DNA from 3 places in the Enterococcus sp. AAFC-DPL-5146 genome. Region 2 is predicted to be linked to each of the others. Evidence: predicted binding sites of a transcription regulator. Region 2 holds the regulator's gene; each other region holds the start of a gene.
What was found. The regulator LexA, encoded in region 2, represses DNA repair genes until DNA is damaged. The targets are predictions, from matches to a motif close to CNAACANNTGTTNG.
Positions count from the first base shown of each region.

Region 1: AC4BB2_RS04980 (Y-family DNA polymerase) is a predicted target of LexA. The motif match lies at 4,740-4,753, and genes of this name have one in related genera.
Region 3: uvrB (excinuclease ABC subunit UvrB) is a predicted target of LexA. The motif match lies at 2,269-2,282, and genes of this name have one in related genera.

Region 1 is NZ_CM177103.1:1,099,575-1,106,842, reverse strand. Features, by position in the region: gene acnA (aconitate hydratase AcnA) at 1-1,139, opposite strand, end outside; gene AC4BB2_RS04990 (YdcF family protein) at 1,797-3,011, shown strand; gene AC4BB2_RS04985 (hypothetical protein) at 3,065-3,406, opposite strand; gene AC4BB2_RS04980 (Y-family DNA polymerase) at 3,403-4,701, opposite strand; gene AC4BB2_RS04975 (AI-2E family transporter) at 4,977-6,032, shown strand; gene nhaC (Na+/H+ antiporter NhaC) at 6,092-7,268, opposite strand, start outside.
Region 2 is NZ_CM177103.1:1,554,465-1,561,732, forward strand. Features, by position in the region: gene AC4BB2_RS06940 (aldo/keto reductase) at 1-85, opposite strand, end outside; gene AC4BB2_RS06945 (MerR family transcriptional regulator) at 109-537, opposite strand; gene AC4BB2_RS06950 (histidine phosphatase family protein) at 552-1,133, opposite strand; partial or broken gene AC4BB2_RS06955 (IS30 family transposase) at 1,229-2,191, opposite strand; gene lexA (transcriptional repressor LexA) at 2,390-3,010, shown strand; gene AC4BB2_RS06965 (dihydrofolate reductase) at 3,089-3,589, opposite strand; gene AC4BB2_RS06970 (thymidylate synthase) at 3,608-4,555, opposite strand; gene AC4BB2_RS06975 (ABC-F family ATP-binding cassette domain-containing protein) at 4,568-6,454, opposite strand; gene AC4BB2_RS06980 (cation:proton antiporter) at 6,520-7,268, opposite strand, start outside.
Region 3 is NZ_CM177103.1:908,596-915,863, forward strand. Features, by position in the region: gene AC4BB2_RS04130 (alpha/beta fold hydrolase) at 391-1,320, shown strand; gene AC4BB2_RS04135 (YdeI/OmpD-associated family protein) at 1,320-1,877, shown strand; gene uvrB (excinuclease ABC subunit UvrB) at 2,419-4,413, shown strand; gene uvrA (excinuclease ABC subunit UvrA) at 4,468-7,268, shown strand, end outside.

The DNA of each region.
Region 1 (7,268 bases), 450 kb from region 2:
GGTCCGGCAAGGTTTGCTTCAATTTCACTTAAATCAATTTCAATCACGTTTGTATAATTAGGTTCTTGATCATTTATTGGATCATAGAATAATTGATTTTCTTTTAAGTACCTCTCAGCAACAGTAACTGCTTGTTCTTCCCTTCCTGTTAGTCGCAGATAACGAATCGTTTCGTCATCTACAGGGAAAAATCCACAGGTTGCACCATATTCAGGTGCCATATTTGCTACAGTTGCCCGATCTGCTAAACTTAAATTGGTTAAACCTGAGCCAAAAAATTCAACAAACTTTCCGACAACTTTTTGCTCTCTTAACACTTGAGTCACTTTTAAAGCTAAATCTGTTGCGGTAGCACCTTGAGACAATTCATTGACAAAACGGACACCTACAACATCTGGAATTGGAAAATAAGAAGGCTCTCCAAGCATACTAGCTTCTGCCTCAATTCCACCCACGCCCCAACCTAAAACACCTAAGGCATTGACCATTGTTGTATGTGAATCTGTACCTACTAAAGTGTCTGGATAGAGCAAAATATTCGTATCATCTATTTTCTTTTGTGTGACTACCGATGCTAAATACTCAATATTCACTTGATGAACGATTCCTGTTGCAGGTGGCACAACACGATAATTATCAAAGACTTTTTGCGCCCAACTTAAAAATCGGTAGCGTTCTTTATTCCTCTGAAATTCCATTTTCATATTTAGTTGCAAGGCTTGCTTCACGCCAGCAACATCTACTTGAACGGAATGGTCAACAACCAAATCAACTGGAACTTCGGGATTGATTTTAGTAGGATCCCCACCTAAATCAGCAATAGTTTTTCTTAAAGAGGCTAAGTCAACTACAGCTGGAACGCCAGTAAAATCTTGAAGAATCACTCGTGCTGGTTTAAAAGGGACCTCACCATTATTAACATGTTCTGAAGACCATTGAGACAAATCATCAATATGTTTTTGAGTGATTCCGACTCCATTTTTCTGCCGCAGTAACGATTCTAATAGTACACGAATACTAAATGGTAACTTAGCCACAAACGGATGCTGTTCAGTTTCCAACGAAGCTAATGAATAATAATAGTATTTTCGATGATTCATTTCAAAAAAAGTTTCTGACAATTGTTTGCTAGTAATCAAAAACATCCCTCCTAAATTAAAAAAACTGAATAGAACTGCTCAGTATCAATGGGAAAATAAGAAAATAGATGCCTGACGTTTTAGTCACTGTCAAACTTTATTTTTCCAAAAATACTAGCTAATCATAAGTAATATACAGTTTCATCCTACACATGACCTGATTTTAGCCATTATAACGACATTATAAGTAATTGTAAACCTTTAAGAAGATGAGAAAAGTTATATTAATTAACACATATATGTTATATACATGTCACAAAAATAAACACCTATAAATAAAGGATTTACAATATAAAAACAATGATACCTCTACGGAAAATTAGCCATATTACATGTTTTTCACATTTTAAGTTAATCAAAAACAAATGTTAAGCAACTACTTTTCCCGTAAAAAACAGATGACATTTACTAAGTAGCATTTACACCTTTTCTAGACGTATTTACCGCTTTCATGTAAGACAAAAAAAATTAAATTAACTATCTAAAGAAACGTTAATTTAACGGAAAGAAGCATTCTAGAAATTAATTCCTTTCCATAAATCTTTTCCGTTATTTTACATAATAATAACTATATTTCAGTTCCTAGACTTTATAGTATTTTTTTCTCTTATTTTTAGTTATACTGATAGGGAAATTATTTATTTAAGGAGTTCTTTTATGGGGAATTATTTTAGTATTATCATTGGCATTATTTATCTAATTGGCGTATTTATGATTCCGAAATGGCGACTAAAAAAAGGATACCAAGATTGTAAATTTTTTGAATTACTCTGGTTTTCATTGTGCTTTATCTTCTATGTTATTTATTTAGAAATTCAACTGCACACCTATTATTTTCTAATCCCTTCAGCTTTTTTATTGCTTTTTCTTTTTTGTTACTTTAAAGAAAAACGCAGGTTGATGAATGGATTGCTATTCAATCTATTTTTGATCGTTGGTATGACTTATCTTGGGGTTTTATTAATTAGAACAGTTGACCCATTATTGACTATTTTAGCAGCAATCACAGGTGTTATCTTGTTACTATTCCTATTGATTGGGCTTTACGCCTTGCTAGTTTTCTTGTACTGGAATGCGATTGTGGTTCTGCGAAAAGAGGGGCATTCTCTCGCCAACTTATTGACCTTGCTTTTAGCAATTGGCTTGACTGTGTTTTTAATTTTCACTTTTTACTCTACTAGAGTTTTACCACCGTGGGCTTCTGTTTTGTTCGGGATTTTACCCTTATCAATGTTTTATTTTTCAATTGTTTTTTATAACTTTCTAACCATTTCCATCATTTATCAATTTAATCAACCAAAATACAATCAAGATTTCATTATCGTTTTAGGTTCCGGATTGATTGATGGGAAGACAGTACCTCCACTTTTAGGTAAACGTATTGAAAAAGCGATTCAATTTTACAAAGCTCAATCTCGAGCAACGTTAAATCCACCTAAACTCCTTATGTCTGGCGGTAAAGGTGATGACGAACATATTGCTGAAAGTATTGCTATGAAGCAATATGCCATAGAAAAAGGGATTCCTGAGACGGATATTTTAGTTGAAACAAATTCTAAAAACACCTTGGAAAATATGAAATTTTCTAAAGAAATCATGGAACAAGCTTTTGGTGGCACTGATTTTCATGCAATCTTCATTACCAATAATTTCCATCTATTTCGAGCTGGTCTCTTTGCTAAAATGGCTCATCTAGATGCTAATGGAATCGGTGCGAAAACAGCTTTTTATTTTCTGCCAAATGCTTTTTTAAGAGAATTTATTGCCATTGTAATGATGCATAAACGTCGCCATTTAATTATTTGCGGTCTAATTACTTTAATAATGATTCTATTAGCACTGGCTGAGTTCTTCCTTGTCTCTCACAATTAAATAAAAAACATCTAACTTTAAACGATTGTTTTTAAGTCAGATGTTTTTTTGTTTTAATGAAGCTGTACATGACGAATCTCATCGTAGCCAATCTTTTGACCAGCCACATAAATACCTAATTCATCATGACCTTGAATCTGCCCTATAATGTCTGCTCCGTAATTACCCTCGCTATCCAATTCTTCTTTTTGGATGATTACTTCAGCATGACGTTGAAAAGCTTGGGCTAAAACTTCATCGATTTCAGCCCAACTCATTTGTGTTTTCTTTTCAGGCGGTTTTCTTTTCTTCTCTTGTTCAATGATTGCTGTATGTTCAGACAAATAAAAGCCTGCCCATTTTTTCATTTTTCGATCTTGGTACTGTTCAAAATAATAATCTCGTTCGTTCCTCATTGTAAGCCCTCCATTCCCCCAGCGTGACCACCAACCAGTGATGCTCTTGAAATTGCTGTACCACCAGATGATACTGAACTTGCGTGAACTAATGAAACGTAGCCAAAACGCTGACGAATATCGTCAATTAGCTGATCTAATTTTAGTTCTTTCAATTGTTCATCTGGTTCATGAAATAAATCTAGTTGTACATAAGTATTGTAATTCAGTTTGGAATAAGTAATTCCAATATGTCGTACTTCTTCTCCATGCCAATGTTGTCTGAATATCATTAGACAGTATTCACCCAACACTTTACTGCTATTTGTTAAAGGTATTTTCATTTGCCTTGAAAAACCTGTTCCTTCCCTCTTAGCTGCTTTTGAAAAACCAATTGATAAATGAACACACTCTGTCTGACAGCGAGCTTTTCTAAGTCTGGCTGCCACCTGATCTGCCATTTCTCGAATCACTACTTCAATCTCATCCTGCCTTAGATAATCTCGCATCAAAATCTGAGAATTATTATAAGATCTTTCTTCCGGTATATATTTTTCAGCTAAACGACTGCGGTCAATACCGTGAGCATGCGCATAGAGCTGTTCACCAATGATTCCAAGAGTTCTTTTCAAGCTATTTATATCTGCATGGGCTAAATCATACACGGAACGAATGCCTAAGTTGTTTAATCGTTTCGCTAATCGATGACCTATTCCCCACATGTCAGTCATTGGTTCAATCGTCCAAACTTTTTCAGGAACATCTTCATAATGCCATACAGCTAAACATTCATTATTATGCTTCGCTTCAATATCCATGGCTAATTTTGCTAACAATGGATTGTCTCCAATACCAATCGTAATATATAGACCTGTTTCCTTTCGGATTCTTTGCTGGATTAGTTTGGCTAATTCTATTGGCGTTCGCCCGAATAATTTCCAACTGGCTGTTACGTCTAAAAAAGATTCATCGATTGAGTAAATATGTAAGTCTTCTTCTGATACAAATTCTTTATAAATTTCATTGATCTTCATATTTTCCTTGATGTACTCATTCATCCGTGGTGGAACTACTACTAATTCTGGATGATTCGGCACATCATATTTCCTTGTTACATTAGTAATTCCAAGAACTTCTTTCGCTTTTGGAGAAGAAGCTAGGACTAGGCCACCAGTATTTTCTGCATGACTCATTACCACTAACATTTTTTCAAGTGGATCGTATCCTCTGGCCACACATTCAACCGAAGCATAAAATGATTTTACATCGATACAAAAAACCGCTCTTCTAGGTTCTTTTTCATAATCAAAAAACATCGCTATCCTCTCCTTGATTTATTCCATAGCTAATTATACGAACGTATGTTTGTTTTGTAAAGGGGAACAACTTTTTAAAATTATAATTGTAAAAAAAATAACATTATTGCTTAAACTGCTATCAAAAAAAGGGAAAAAGCATTATAGTTATCTCATAGGATTTTTCTGTTCAAGCAACATCACTACTCTGAGAAACAGTACTTATTTAGAGCTAGCATTGGGATCTGATTTGCAAATGAAAAACCTTAGACCATTATTTATTAGGAGTGATGTGTGTGACCATCTATGAAAAATTTCTTCAAAACGAACGCCTCAGACGTTTTTTTGTTTTAGCTGCAGTTATTTTCGTTTTATATCTTGCTAGAAGCATGATTACAATGATTCTATTAACGTTTATTTTTACTTTTTTAGCGCTTCACTTTGTAAAATTTATTCAAGGATTTATTAAAATACCTTCTTTTGTACTTGTTGTAGCAACCTATTCTTTGATTGTTTTCTTAGTTTATCTAGCTATTACAAAGTACGTTCCAGTACTTATAAACCAGTCCTTGCAAATGTATAATTCTGTTGTACAGTTTTATCAAAATCCAACCGATGATCATAATCAGCTGTTAATGGTTATCAATGAATATATAGCCAAATCAAATCTAACGGCACAAATTCAAAATGGCGCCAGCATGATTTTACGTTATATTCAGGATATTGGATCAATTGGGCTTTCTTTTGTTCTCTCCTTCATTTTAAGTTTCTTCTTTATGATCGAGAAAAAGCAGATGGCAGAATTTTCTAAGTTATTTTTAAAAAGTGATTTTGATTGGTTTTTCCAAGATATCTACTTTTTTGCGGATAAGTTTGTTAATACATTTGGTGTTGTGATGGAAGCCCAATTTTTTATCGCCGTTGTGAATACTGCTATTACCACTATTTGTTTAGCTCTAATTGGATTTTCTCAGTTGCCAAGTCTGGCAATTATGATTTTCATTTTAAGTTTGATTCCTGTAGCTGGAGTAATAATTTCTTGTATCCCATTAAGTTTTATTGCATACTCCCAAGGCGGTATTAATGATGTGATTTATATTTTAGTTGTGATTATTGTCGTTCATCTATTTGAGTCTTATGTATTGAACCCTAAATTTATGTCTAGTAAAACGGATCTACCGATTTTTTATACTTTCGTTATTTTGTTAATCAGCGAACGATTATTTGGTGTTTGGGGACTGATTGTCGGTATTCCGATTTTTACCTTCTTTTTAGATATTTTAAAAGTTAAAGCGATTCGACCTTTAAAAAAACTCCCAGCAATTAAAAAGAAGAAAGAACGATTGGATTAATCTTCTCAAAAAAATACAACCTATTCTAAAATGAATAGCGTTGTATTTTTTATTTATGCTTATTTTTGCTTTTTATTTCCTAAAAATGTGACTAAAATTGATAGTAATGGCAAAACATAACAAAATACTGCATAAGGTAAGTAATTTACCGTTGCAACTCCTAAGGTTCCTGAAATAAAAACTCCACTCACGCCCCAAGGAATCAGAGGGTTCACAACTGAACCTGCATCATTCAATCCTCTAGACAACAACGTCAAAGGAACTTTTTTTTCTTTAAATTTATTGATAAAAGACTTTCCAGGCAAAATAATTGATAAGTACTGCTCACCAATCAGTACATTAATACCGATTGAACTCATCATTGTAATAAGAATCAGCTTTTGACGAGAATTAATCGCTGTTTCAAACCGATCAAGTAAACAGTCAATGATCTCCATTTTTACCAACAAGCCACCTAATGCTAGAGCTAGAATAATTAATGATACCGACCACATCATACTTTGAATACCACCTCTTGAAAGCAGTTCATCCACTTGATTATTTCCAGTATGAGACACAAATCCATTTTGAAGCATATTAGCTGTCTCCACAAATGAAAAATGTGTATTTGTAATGAACATCAAAAGAATAGATATGCTAATACTCAGCAATAATGTGGGAATCGCAGGAATCTTCTTCCATGCACAAACAAAAAGAATTGCTAAAGGAATAATGGCCACTGCTGAAATCGTAAAATGCTCATTCAGTGTATTCACAATATCATGAATACTCGTACTGTCTAATGCTCCGTCATTATTTAATCCCATCACTAAGAAATAACCAAATGATAGAACTGCTGCCGGAAAAGCTGTTTTATATGTATTTTTTAAATGCGTAAATAAATCAACTTCTGAAATCGCAGCTGCTAAATTAACAGTATCCGAAAGTGGCGAAATCGAATTACCTAAAAAAGCACCTGAAACAATTGCTCCCGTTGTTAACGATGAATCAATACCAATTAAACTCCCCATTCCTAAAAAAGCAATCCCGATCGTTGAAATCGTCGTAAACGAACTACCTACAGCTCCGCCAACAATGCCGGAAATCAAAAAAACAGTCGGAATAAAATACTTCACAGATAAGAAAGAAAATCCTAAAACCATAATTGTTGGAATCGTTCCGCCAGCAATCCAAACACTGATCAAAGCACCAATCAAAATAAAAATCAATATTGGAATAATGCCAGAAGAAATTCCT
Region 2 (7,268 bases):
CCGCCTCTTTCGGATCTGTTATCTGATATGTACCAAAGCCCAACACAGGAATATTCACTCCATTATTAAGTTTAATTGTTTGCATTATTTATTTCCTCCATTTCATTATTAGTTGTCTTTGTTCATATGCTTCATTGTCCAAAGCTCCTCAATATCATCATCAGACATATTTCCAGCTCTAAATTTTGCGATATGTTCATCATAAGTTGTAATTTTATATTGCAGCAGCTTACGAACTTGTGCAAGTTCGTCGATTTTTTCATCTAACTCTTTTAACTGATCTTTAAGAATATCCTTTTGAGCGAGTCGCTCATCACCTTCCATTTGAGAGAGTGTGGCAAATTCGATTAATGACTCAATAGATAACCTAGCATTTCTTAAACTTTTAGCTAGAAAAACCCAATTCAAATCTCGTTTTGTAAATATACGATAGCCGTTCTTGTCCCGTTTAATAGGAGGAATCACTCCTACACGTTCATAATACCGAATAGTCTCAACTGTTAAATTGAACATATCCGCCACTTGTTTTATGTTCATTCCAATAAACTCCTTTACTCTAGCATGGAGAAATCATGATTAATGATTTCTTTTAAATAGAATGTGTCATTCTCAAAATCAAACTTCAAAATACAACAATTTCCGATTCGCTCTTCTTGATCTACGGTACTTGCGTGTTGCCATTCTCGCATAAATTGCCGACAAGAAGCCCCGTGTGAGACCCCTAAAATAATTTCTCCTGAAGTCTGTTTCATAATTGTAAATAAACTAGAAGAAACTCTTTCTCGAAATTTTTGTTCACTTTCTCCGCCATATGTAACAAAGAAGTCCCCATATGGAAGTGGCGGGTTTAAATATTCATGTTCAGCTTCTAAATCACCAAAATTCCATTCTTTAAGTTCTTTTATTCGACTATAAGAAATATCTGTAACTAATTCCAAAGTATCGCACGTACGCTCAGAAGTAGACGAATACGCATCATCAAAAACAATATTTTTATCTTTGAAATAGTTCCTTGCAATGATCGCCTGTTCCTTTCCTTTTGATGTAAGAGGAGAGTCACACCAACCTTGAATTTTTTTCTGTCGATTGAATAGTGTTTCGCCGTGTCTCATCAAATATAATGTTTTCATCATAGCACCAACTACTTTCCTAAAGAGTTTTTTCATGCACACTTATCATAAACCCTGAAGTTCACTTTATAGCAAGAGAAAAATATATCTAACCAGTATTATTGAATTAAGCATAATGATTTATCATAAAATATCTCATAAGACGTTCTCCAGTTTAAACATTTTCTAGGACGATTATTTAATTTATGAATGACTGATTCAATATACTCTTCTGAAACAGGTGACATGTCTGTACGTTTTGGTAAGTACTCACGTATCAATCCATTTGTATTCTCATTTGTTCCAAGTTTCCATGGAGACCAAGGATCTGCAAAATAGCATTCTATACCACATAATCTACTGAAGTACTTATATTTTGCAAATTCTGATCCTCTGTCTGGCGTAATAGTTTTGCGTTGTTTCCTGTTTAGAGGCGATAATAATTTTACAATCATATCTCTTACACAAATTGAATCATTATTAGAAATTCTCCCCGCTAACAAGAATCGAGATTTTCAATCAACCAGTGTGACCAGACATGATTTTTCTCAGCGTCCTAATACAGTATCTGCCTCCCAATGTCAAAATTCTTCTCTAGTCTCAGCTTTTGTCGGATGTTCATGAATCGTTTTCATATCAGTAAATCTTCCACAACGATCACCGATTCTTTTATTCACTGATTTTCTTCCTTTTCGTCTTAACATTTTTCGTGCTCTAGGACTTCCTACAGGAAATCCTTCATCAAATAGACCATTGTAAATAGTAGGGTAACTGATAACAGATTCATTATTCTCTAAGTTAATTCTATTCGCTATCTGTTCTGGAGACCATTGGGCTTAAAAAAGTAGCTTACGAATGATTTCCTTATACGGTGACTGTTCCAAGATTCTCTTTCTTTCGCATTTCTGCTTGTTCTTATGATACGATTTTTGTGCTAGAGAAGGCGAATATGCTCTAAACTTTGTAGTATTCCTCTTAAGTTCCCTCATAACAGTTGAAAGACTTCTTTTGATTAAGCACCCAATTCTACGAATAATAAAACCAAAACCATGATAAGGAAAGATCATTTCCCACTCACGTATAGTAAGTTGTGTATCAAGTCATAGCTGAATACCTCCTAGTTGATATAATTCGTCAACACCATTATAACAGGCTTTTTCACCTTTGATTTTTAGTGTTGCACTTAAATTATATGTTCTAGCAAAAAATACGAACGCTTGTTTGATTCCTTTGGAAAACTATGGTACACTAAAATTATAAATCGAAAGAAGGTGCGGGTTTTGGTGAAACGTACAGATACAAGGCAAATAGAAGTACTAAAATATATATACGAACAAGTTGAACTAAAGGGCTATCCTCCGACCGTTCGGGAAATTGGAAAAGCCGTTGATCTTTCGTCAACATCCACTGTTCATGGTCATTTGGCACGTTTGGAGAAAAAAGGATTGATTTTACGCGACCCGACAAAACCAAGAGCTATCGAACTAACTGCAGAAGGTTTAGAAAAAATCGGTGTTCGACCGACGATTATTCCAATGTTAGGTGTAGTTACAGCCGGTGAACCTATCTTAGCTGTTGAAGAAGCATCTGACTTTTTCCCTCTTCCTCCTGATTTAAAATCAGAAGAAAATGCCTTGTTTATGTTAACAATTCGAGGTGAGAGTATGATTAATGCGGGAATATTAGATGGTGATCAAGTTATTGTTCGAAAACAAAGTAATGCATCTAATGGAGATATCGTTATCGCGATGACTGATGAGGACGAAGCTACATGTAAACGATTCTTCAAAGAAATCGATCATATTCGTTTACAACCTGAAAACGACGCTTTAGACCCTATTATTTTAAGTAATGTGAGCATTTTAGGCAAAGTTGTTGGATTATATCGCAATCATATTTAAAACAGCAAAAAACATACTATTAACTAGTATGTTTTTTTAGTAGTTCAATTATTATAATTAAGTATCTTGTCAAATTATTTACTCTGCTGAAACTTTTCGTTGGTATGTTTCAAACTGATAAGCATAAGGATTTTGTTCATCCTGCTCTCCTTCACTTAAGTTGATCATTGTCCAATCATCCCAAGAAACAGTTGGAAACTTCGTATCCCCTTCAAAAACATGATGGATAACCGTTCGATATAACACATCACAATGAGGTAAAAAATCCTCATACACTGCTGAACCTCCAGCAATAAATGTAATACCAGAAAATGATTTTGCATAGTCAAGCACTTCATTTATAGTGTGAAGCACACTAACTCCTTCTGCCTGATAGTCTTTATCTCTCGTCATCACAATTGTTTGACGATTCGGCAATGGACGGCTTCCCATTCCTTCAAAAGTCTTTCTCCCCATAACGATTGTATTGTCTTCAGTCATTTGTTTAAAAAATTTCAAATCATTTGGCAAATGCCAAGGTAACCGATTTTCTTTACCGATTGTTCCTTGTTCATCTTGTGCCCATATGGCTGCTAACATTAGGAAACTCCTTTCAAATTATACGGCAATCGGTGCCTTAATTGCTGGATGCGGGTCATAACCTTCAATGACAATATCTTCCATGTCAAAATCAAAAACAGACTGTTTTTCTTGATTCAATTTTAAAGTAGGAAATGGTCGACTCTCTCTAGAAAGCTGTTCATTCATTTGATCGATATGGTTGGTATATAAATGAGCATCTCCTATGGTATGGACAAAATCTCCTACTTCCAACCCAGTTTCATGTGCGATTAAATGTGTTAATAATGCATAACTAGCAATATTAAATGGCACACCTAGAAAAACATCTCCACTACGTTGATACAACTGGCAACTTAGTTTACCATCATTTACGTAAAATTGAAACATCGTATGACAAGGCGGCAACGCCATAGAAGGAACATCTTCAGGATTCCAAGCTGAAACAATCAAACGACGTGAATCAGGTGTTTTTTTAATCATATCGATTACATTTTTTAATTGATCTATAAAATGCCCCTCTTTTGTTTCCCAGTGGCGCCACTGAGCACCATAGATATTTCCTAACTCACCATACTTACTGGCAAAATCTTCATCTGTCAAAATTTTATCACAAAACTCTTTATGCTCTTTTTCATAACTCTCTTTGAACACTTCGTCTGCCAGAACCCGACGACCAAAATCTGTCATATCCGGTCCCTGATAATCAGGACTTTTTATATAGCGCTCAAAAGCCCATTCATCCCAAATATGATTATTATGTTGTAATAGATAACGAATATTAGTATCCCCTTTTAAAAACCATAGCAGTTCACTTTTAATTAAACCAAAAGGAACTCTTTTCGTCGTTAAAAGCGGGAATCCTTCTGATAAATCAAAACGCATTTGATGACCAAAAATACTGCGTGTTCCTGTACCTGTTCGGTCTTCTTTCAAGTGACCTTCCCCTAAAATTTTGCGGCCTAATGCTAAGTATGCTTCTTCCATAGTTATTGCCTCCTAATTTTCTGCATATTCGCTCAAATATTCCCAACGTTCCATTTTTTCTTCTAATTCTTGCTCCACAGTTGATAATTCAGTTTGAAGTTGCTGTAGCTTAGTAAAATCATCACCTTGATGATTCATTTCTTCTGTCAGCTTTGCTGCTTGTTCTTCAAGTTGTCCAATATCTGTCTCAATGGTTGCCCATTCTTTTTGCTCCATGTAAGTCAATTTGGTTTTTTCTTTTTTCTCAACTGGTTGTACCGACTTTGTATCGGTTTTGACCGTTCTTTTTGACTGCTCTTTATTGAGTGTCAAGTATTCACTCATCGAACCGAAATAAGTAGTTATTTGGCCTTCACCTTGAAAAACAAGTAATTTATCCATAGTTTTATCCAGAAAATAACGATCATGAGAGACAGCAATCACTGCGCCTCTAAAGGTTTGGATATAATCTTCCAGAATCGTTAAGGTGTCGATATCTAAGTCGTTTGTGGGTTCGTCCAATAATAACACATTTGGTTGACTGATTAACAATTTTAATAAATACAAGCGACGCTTCTCTCCACCAGAAAGTTTACCAATAATTGTTCCATGCATAAAACGAGGGAAAAGAAATTGTTCTAATAATTCAGCAACACTGATACTGGTGCCGTCTGTACGTTGTACTTGTTCAGCAGCTTCCTGTAAATAAGAAATCATTCTTTGGTTTGGATCCATCGCTTCATTTTGTTGTGTATAGTAAGCTAAACGCACTGTTTCTCCAATCGAATAAATACCACTTTCAAGTGTCAAACGACCAGCCAAAATATTTAACAAGGTGGATTTCCCAGCACCGTTTTTTCCAGTAATCCCTATTCGATCTTTTGCTTGAATTAGAATATCAAAGTTCTTTAGAATCGTTTTATGTTCAATCGTATAGTTTCCATCTTTGATCTCTAATACTTTTTTTCCTAATCTTTGAGTAGCTACATCTATTTCCAATTGATTTTTTTGATTCACTTGATGGAGATTTTCTTTCAGATCGTGAAAGCGGTCTTGCCTTGCTTGCTGTTTTGTCCCTCTAGCTTGGACTCCAGCACGCATCCACTCTAATTCTTGTTTGTATAACTGTTTTCGTTTATCTTCTTGTTCAAGCTCCACACGTTCACGCTCAGCTTTCGCTAAGATATAAGCTTCATAGTTTCCTTTGTATTCATGTAGTTTACCAAAAGATAGCTCAAAAATCCGATTTGCTACCCGATCTAAAAAGTAGCGATCATGCGTAACCATCAAAATCGCCCCTCGATAGCTGTTTAAATAGCCTTCTAACCAACTGATTGCTTCGTAGTCTAAATGGTTGGTAGGTTCATCCAAAAGTAATAGATCAGGGGATTCAATCAGCACCTGGGCCAAACTAACACGTTTTTTTTGACCGCCTGATAATTCACCGATTTTTTTATGCAAGGTATCAATTCCAAGTTTTTGCAAAATGATTTTAGCATCTGTATCTGCTGTCCAGGCATCTTCTTTATTCATTCGCTCTTCTGCTTGAGCGTATTGTTTTTGAGCTAATTCGCTTAGGCCATCTTCAGTTAACGCTAGTAACGCCAATTCGTAATTTTTTACAGCTTGAATAATCGGTGTCTCACCTTGGAACAATGCTTCAACAACTGTTAATCTAGGATCAAATTCTTGGTCTTGCGAAAGATAACCTATTTGGTAATCGTTGGGTTGCAAGATAGCGTTAATATCGCCATCACCACTATCTTTACCAGCTAGAATATTCAATAAGCTGGTTTTCCCTGTTCCGTTTGTACCAATCAAACCAATTCGTTCTTTATCATGGATGTGAAAAGAAATATGGTCAAATAAGGTTTTCTCCCCATATGTCTTCGTTAACTCACTCACTTTTAATTCTTTCATATGTTCACGCCCTTTTCATCCTGCTTATTGTATCAAAAAATTACAAAAAAAAGAAGCGAGTTTCCTTACTCAGCTTCTTTTTTTAGCTCTCTTGTCAGTTTCCGTAATGGAATAGTGTTAGAAGTATCATTGATTGAATAAGATTCTAACAAATTAACATTTTTTCTATATTCATTTGCTTCGAAAGAAGATATTTTTTCTGAACGTTCATATTCATCAATCATTTTTCGTTCTTCTTGATACCCAATCAACAATTCTTTTACATAATTAGATTGAGAACGAACAATAAATGAATCAATAAACGTTCCATCTTCCAGTCTTTGAGCAAATTGTAAACGCCCTTCGATAAAGAATTGAATAATTTCATCATCATAAACACCTTTTAGATTATCCAAACTTTTCAAAATCACTTCTGTGTTTTGCAAAAATACTTGCCGAACATTTTCTAGCTCTTCTTTTTGAAATTCGCGTCTATTTTCTTCATCTTTTTTTGCCAATAACATTTTAGGATGTACAAAAAATGCAATAATTTGTCGAACAAAAAGGAGCCAAAAACCAATAATAGACAATAATTGTCGAACAATAGAACGTTCCATTCTAGAAATCAATCGCTCATATAAACGATACCCTTCTATGCCAATTTCTTTTTGACGAAAACTTTCTTCCAACCCATCTCGTTCAATAGAAACAATCAGTGCACGAAGTTCTTGAACTTCTTGCCGCTGATCTGATGGCAATTGATCTGTATATAACTCTTTCACGCGATCTTGATAGTTTTCAATCACAACATTCATTTCTACATGTGGATCGTTTT
Region 3 (7,268 bases), 650 kb from region 2:
TGAGTTAAGATAATCTCCTTCATATTTATTTTTGGAGAACATATAGAGATCTTAGCTCCAGAAGAAATACGCCAAACAATAGCTTCCAAAATCAGATTGATGACTGAAAAAGACCGTTAAGTGAGTTTCTTAAAGCTGACAGACTGTTGTCAAACCTCCATGATAATATTGTTCTTGTAAGACATTTTTATTTTAATTATCTAGCTGCGCAGGTTAGCGCTACACTCTGATACGATCTCATCAATTCCTAGGAGCTAAAGCTCCGATGATTGAAGGCCTTTTTGAAAAAGTTGAAATCCGGTTGTGACAAAAAGTTATCCTAAGATTTCCCTGTTTATCTGTCAGAATGAAGCAATCCTGCTTAGCTTTTAAAAATTAGGAGGATATTAAATGACAAACAATTATGAATTCCCAACATCAACACTTATTTCAGTTAACGGTGTGGAGCTAGAGGTTTTTGAAGCAGGACAAAAAAATGGAAGACGACCTATCGTTCTCTGTCACGGATGGCCAGAACATGCCTATTCTTGGAGATATCAAGTGACTCCTCTTGTAAAAGCAGGCTATCACGTTATTATTCCTAATCAACGAGGTTACGGGGAATCTTCCTGTCCAAAAGAAGTCACAACATATGATATTGAACATTTAACAGGTGATCTTGTAGCTTTATTGGATCACTATGAATACAAAGATGCTATTTTTATAGGCCATGATTGGGGGGCAAGTGTTGTTTGGAGCATGGCTTTACTGCATCCAGAACGTGTTTGTAAAATGATTAACTTATGTTTGCCTTACCAAATTCGAGGTGAGAAACCTTGGCTTGATTTTATGGAAGAAGTGTTTGGAGATGAGTACTATTTTGTTCATTTTAACAAACAACCAGGTGTTGCAGATGCAATATTAGACGAAAATGTGTCACAATTTCTCCATAACTTATATCGAAAGAATGTGCCATCACAAGGTCTTAGTGAGGGAATGGAAATGATTAATCTCGCCAAAGCAACCAAGCCTTTAGGTGAAGCTGTTATGAGTGATGAGGATCTTTCTGTTTATATCTCAGGTTTCAATAAAACAGGTTTCACTCCAAGCATCAATTGGTACAGAAACCTAAATCGTAATTGGCATTTATTAGCTGATGTCTCTCCTATTCTTCATCAGCCAACATTGATGGTTTATGGGGAGAAAGATAGTATCCCGCCACTTCCAAACATAAAAGACTTTGTACCTAACATAGACATTAAGAGTTTAAACACTGGCCATTGGATCCAAGAAGAAAGACCTGCTGAGCTTAATCAAATGATTTTGGAATGGTTGGAATAATGAGTGAAGTCCTATTTTTTAGTAATCAAACAGAATTTATTGATTGGTTGGCTATTCATCATCAAACAACTAGTGAAATTTGGGTAGTTTTTTTTAAGAAAAAGACCAATAAAGCAAGTCTTACTTGGTCTGAATCAGTAGATTGTGCGCTGTCATTTGGTTGGATTGATGGGATACGAAAAACAGTTGATGAAGCTAGCTATAAAATTCGCTTTACTCCACGTAAGTCTAATAGTCTCTGGAGTAGAATTAATGTGCAAAAGGTATATAAACTGATAGAACTCAATCAAATGAGACCGGAAGGATTGGCTGTTTTCAATCAAAGAAATGATCAAGTAGGGTATTCATCAGCCCATAGAAACGTTATTCTAATGAAAGAATATGAGGATAAAATCAGAAAAAATCCAAGTGCTTGGGAATTTTTCAATCAACTTTCGCCTTCTTACAAAAGAGATTCTATTTGGTGGGTAATGAGTGCAAAAAAAGAAGAGACCAGACTAAGAAGACTGAATCGATTAATTGATTCATGGGAAGAGGGAAAGATGTTAAGATTCTAGTTTGTTCACTTTGCTTTATTTCCGCTGAGACGGTCGTAAATAAGAGATTATGTCGTTCGTTACATCAATCAAAAAAAGAAATAAACGTTGTTAAATGAATAGACATTAAATAAAAGCTTAAGAGGCATGGACCCTAAAATTCTTTTGAGAGCATGTCTTTTAGTTTTCTTTGAGGCGTATCTTTGTTGTATTAATTGATATAATCTTCGACTTATTCTATCTATACTTGCTTATTCGCTGCTTGTTTAAGAGAAGCTGTTCTAATTCTAGATGAGAAATAGCAACACTTAGTTTCTCTAATGAGTTTTTTATAGAGTAAGGATTTTTCTTATATTTTTTTATCCATACATTTATTTTTTTGTGCATAAATTGCTATCCACTGTAGAACTAGCGAAAATATGTTCGGTATGGTAAAATATTTTTAGATACTTTTTCTATATTTGATAGAAGAAGTTTCCTATTAAATAGATCAAATGATTAAAACAAAATAATAATTATTTTGCCAAATCAACAATCAAATAGACTAAGAGGAGGATGTTGGATGATAGAAAGAGAGACCTCCAATACATTTGACTTAGTATCAAAATACAAGCCAGATGGAGATCAGCCAGAAGCAATCAAAAAGTTAGTTGAAGGTGTCGAAGGTGGAGAAAAAGCGCAAATTTTGCTTGGTGCTACAGGAACTGGGAAAACATTTACAATTTCCAATGTGATAACAGAAGTGAACAAACCAACATTGGTCATTGCCCATAATAAGACTTTAGCTGGACAGCTTTATGGAGAATTTAAAGAATTCTTTCCAAATAATGCGGTCGAGTATTTTGTTAGTTACTATGACTATTATCAACCTGAAGCCTATGTACCCTCTAGTGATACATATATAGAAAAAGATGCCAGTATTAATGATGAAATCGATAAATTACGACATTCAGCAACAAGTTCATTATTAGAACGAAATGATGTTATAGTTGTTGCTTCTGTATCATGTATATTTGGATTAGGTGATCCTAAAGAATATAGTGAACAAGTCGTTTCTATTCGTGTAGGAATGGAGATGGATCGTAATCAGTTATTGACAAGTCTGGTGAATATTCAATTTGAACGAAACGACATTGACTTTCAACGAGGCCGTTTCCGTGTACGTGGTGACGTGGTAGAAATCTTCCCGGCATCAAGGGATGAACATGCCTTAAGAGTTGAATTTTTTGGAGATGAAATTGAACGAATCAGAGAAGTGGATGCTTTAACAGGTGAAATCATTGGTGAGACAGAACATGTGGCTATTTTCCCGGCGACTCACTTTGTGACAAATGAAGACCATATGGAACAGGCGATTTCGCAAATTCAAGAAGAATTGGAAGGTCGTTTAAAAGTTCTTCGTAATGAGAATAAATTATTAGAAGCTCAGCGTTTAGAACAGCGAACAAATTATGATATTGAAATGATGAGGGAAATGGGTTATACGTCAGGAATTGAAAATTATTCTCGTCATATGGATGGTCGCTCAGAAGGTGAACCTCCATATACATTGATTGACTTCTTTCCAGATGATTTTCTATTAGTAATCGATGAATCCCATGTTACGATGCCTCAAGTTCGAGGGATGTATAATGGTGATCGAGCTAGAAAACAAATGTTGGTGGATTACGGTTTCCGTTTACCGAGTGCACTGGATAACCGACCATTACGTTTAGAAGAATTTGAAAAGCATGTTCATCAAGTTGTTTATGTTTCAGCAACCCCTGGCCCCTATGAATATGAACAAACGGACACTGTTATTCCACAAATCATTCGACCAACGGGATTATTAGATCCATTGATTGAAGTTCGACCAATTATGGGACAAATCGACGATCTAGTTGGTGAAATCCATGAGCGGGTGGAAAAGGATCAACGTGTATTTATTACAACGCTAACGAAGAAAATGTCTGAAGATTTAACAGACTACCTTAAAGAGCTTGGAATCAAAGTGAAGTATCTTCATAGTGATATCAAGACATTAGAACGAACTGAAATCATTCGTGATTTACGTTTAGGTGAATTTGATGTATTAATTGGGATCAACTTACTTCGTGAAGGTTTGGATGTACCAGAAGTATCATTGATTGCGATTTTGGATGCAGATAAAGAAGGCTTCTTGAGAAGTGAGCGTTCATTAATCCAAACAATCGGACGTGCCGCTCGTAACTCAGACGGAAGAGTCATTATGTATGCAGATAAAATGACGGATTCCATGCAAAAGGCAATTGATGAAACTGCGCGCCGTCGCTCGATTCAAGAAAAATATAATGAAGAACATGGCATTACACCTAAAACAATCATCAAAGAAATCCGTGAGTTGATTTCTATTACTAAGACGAATGAAAAAGGTGAACCATTCAAAATCGATAAATCTTATCATGAACTAACTCGTCAGGAAAAAGCTGATTTATTAATGAAATTAGAACAAGAAATGAGAGAAGCTGCTAAAGCATTAGATTTTGAAACTGCAGCAACCTTAAGAGATACGATTTTGGAATTGAAAGCTGGAGATTAGAAGTAAGAGATATGACACTTCGTCTCAATGACAACAAGCAAAAGGAGAGAAGCAATGGCAAATGATAAAATCGTCATTCATGGCGCACGCGCACATAATTTAAAAAATATAGATGTTACGATTCCTCGTGACAAAATGGTCGTAGTTACTGGTTTATCTGGTTCAGGAAAAAGTTCATTGGCCTTTGATACATTATATGCCGAAGGTCAGCGCCGTTATGTAGAAAGTCTGTCTGCGTATGCAAGACAATTTTTAGGTCAGATGGATAAGCCAGATGTGGATAGCATCGATGGTTTGAGTCCAGCGATTTCAATCGATCAAAAAACGACTAGTAAAAATCCACGATCAACAGTTGGGACAGTGACGGAAATCAATGATTACCTAAGGTTATTATTTGCTCGTGTTGGGCATCCAATTTGTCCTAATGACGGGACTGAAATTACTAGTCAATCTGTTGAACAAATGGTGGATAAAGTACTAGAACTTTCTGAAAAGACTAAAATTCAAGTACTAGCACCTGTGATCGTAAAGAAAAAAGGCCAACATAAAAAAATCTTTGAGATGATTCAACGTGAAGGATACGTTCGTATGCGTGTAGATGGTGAAACTTATGATGTAAGTGAAGCACCTGAATTGGAGAAAAATAAAAAACATGATATCGCAATCGTTATTGATCGTATTGTTGTCAAAGAAGGCATAAGATCTCGTTTGTTTGATTCTTTTGAAGCTGCATTGCGTTTAGCTGATGGGTATGCGTTAGTAGATGTGATTGATGGAGAAGAGATGCTCTTTAGTGAACACTATGCTTGTCCATATTGCGGGTTTACTGTTGGTGAGTTAGAGCCAAGATTATTTTCTTTCAATGCACCTTTTGGAGCATGTCCTGGTTGTGATGGTTTAGGTATAAAGTTAGAAGTCGATCGTGATTTGGTGATTCCGGATCCATCTAAAACTTTACGCGAAGGAGCAATTGCTCCTTGGAATCCAATTAGTTCCCAATACTATCCGCAAATGCTCGAACAAGCAGCTGATAGTTTTAATATTGATATGGATACTCCTTTCAATGAATTGCCGGAAGAACATCAAGAGATTATTTTAAATGGATCAAATGGTGAACTCTTCCATTTCCATTATGAAAATGATTTCGGTGGTGTTCGTGATGTCGAAGTACCTTTTGAAGGAGTATTGACGAATATTAAACGCCGTTATCATGAAACAAATAGTGATTTCACCCGTGATCAAATGCGTTTATATATGACTGAATTAACGTGTCAAACATGTAAAGGTTATCGATTAAATCCACAAGCATTGTCTGTTAAAATTGATAACACAAATATCGGCCAAGTCAGCGAATTGGCAATAAAGAACGCTGTAAAGTTTTTTGAAACAGTAACATTATCTGAACAAGAACAAGTGATTGCTAAACCAATCCTAAAAGAAGTAGAAGATCGTTTAAACTTTTTGAAAAATGTTGGACTAGATTATTTGACTCTTAGTCGGGCAGCTGGAACATTATCTGGTGGAGAAGCACAGCGGATTCGTTTAGCAACACAGATTGGTTCAAACTTATCTGGGGTATTATATATTTTAGATGAGCCATCAATTGGATTGCATCAGCGGGATAATGATCGCTTGATTGAATCACTTAAGAAAATGCGTGATTTAGGGAATACATTAATAGTTGTTGAACATGATGAAGACACGATGAGAGCTTCTGATTACTTAATTGATGTTGGACCAGGGGCTGGACATCTAGGTGGAGAAATCGTTGCTTCTGGGACACCTGATGAGGTAGCTAAAAATCCTAAATCATTAACAGGACAATACCTTTCAGGAAAAAAAGTTATACCAGTACCTAAAGAACGTCGTAAAGGCAACGGCAAAAAAGTTAAAGTGACAGGTGCCACGGAAAATAATTTAAAAAATGTAACAGTTGAATTTCCTTTAGGTGAGTTTGTTGCAGTGACTGGTGTTTCCGGATCAGGCAAAAGTACACTAGTTAATCAAATTTTGAAAAAAGCTTTAGCACAAAAAATCAATCGTAATTCCAATAAACCAGGAAAACATAAAAGTATCACAGGTTATGATACTATCGAAAAGATTATTGATATTGACCAAAGCCCTATTGGACGAACACCAAGAAGTAATCCAGCAACGTATACAAGTGTGTTTGATGACGTTCGTGATCTATTTGCGAAAACAAACGAAGCAAAAGTTCGCGGGTACAAAAAAGGACGATTTAGTTTTAATGTTAAAGGTGGACGTTGTGAAGCTTGTCGTGGAGATGGAATTATTAAGATTGAAATGCATTTTTTACCAGATGTCTATGTTCCTTGTGAAGTTTGTCATGGTAAACGTTACAATTCAGAAACCTTGGAAGTTCATTATAAAGGCAAGAATATTTCCGATATTTTGGATTTAACAGTGGAGGATGCGGTAGAATTCTTCAAACATATTCCAAAGATTCATCGTAAGCTAAAAACAATAGTTGATGTTGGATTAGGTTATGTTACGCTAGGTCAGCCAGCAACTACGTTATCGGGTGGAGAAGCACAACGTATGAAACTTGCCAGTGAACTTCATAAAAATTCAAATGGTAAAAATTTCTATATTCTTGATGAACCAACAACTGGCTTACACACAGATGATATTGCTCGTTTGTTACTTGTATTGGAAAGACTTGTTGAAGCAGGTAATACCGTACTTGTAATCGAGCATAATTTAGATGTAATCAAGTCTGCTGATCATGTCATTGATTTAGGACCAGAAGGTGGAGATGGAGGCGGAACAATCGTTGCGACAGGAACTCCAGAAGAAATAGCAAAAGTTAAAGCAAGCTATACAGGGAAATATTT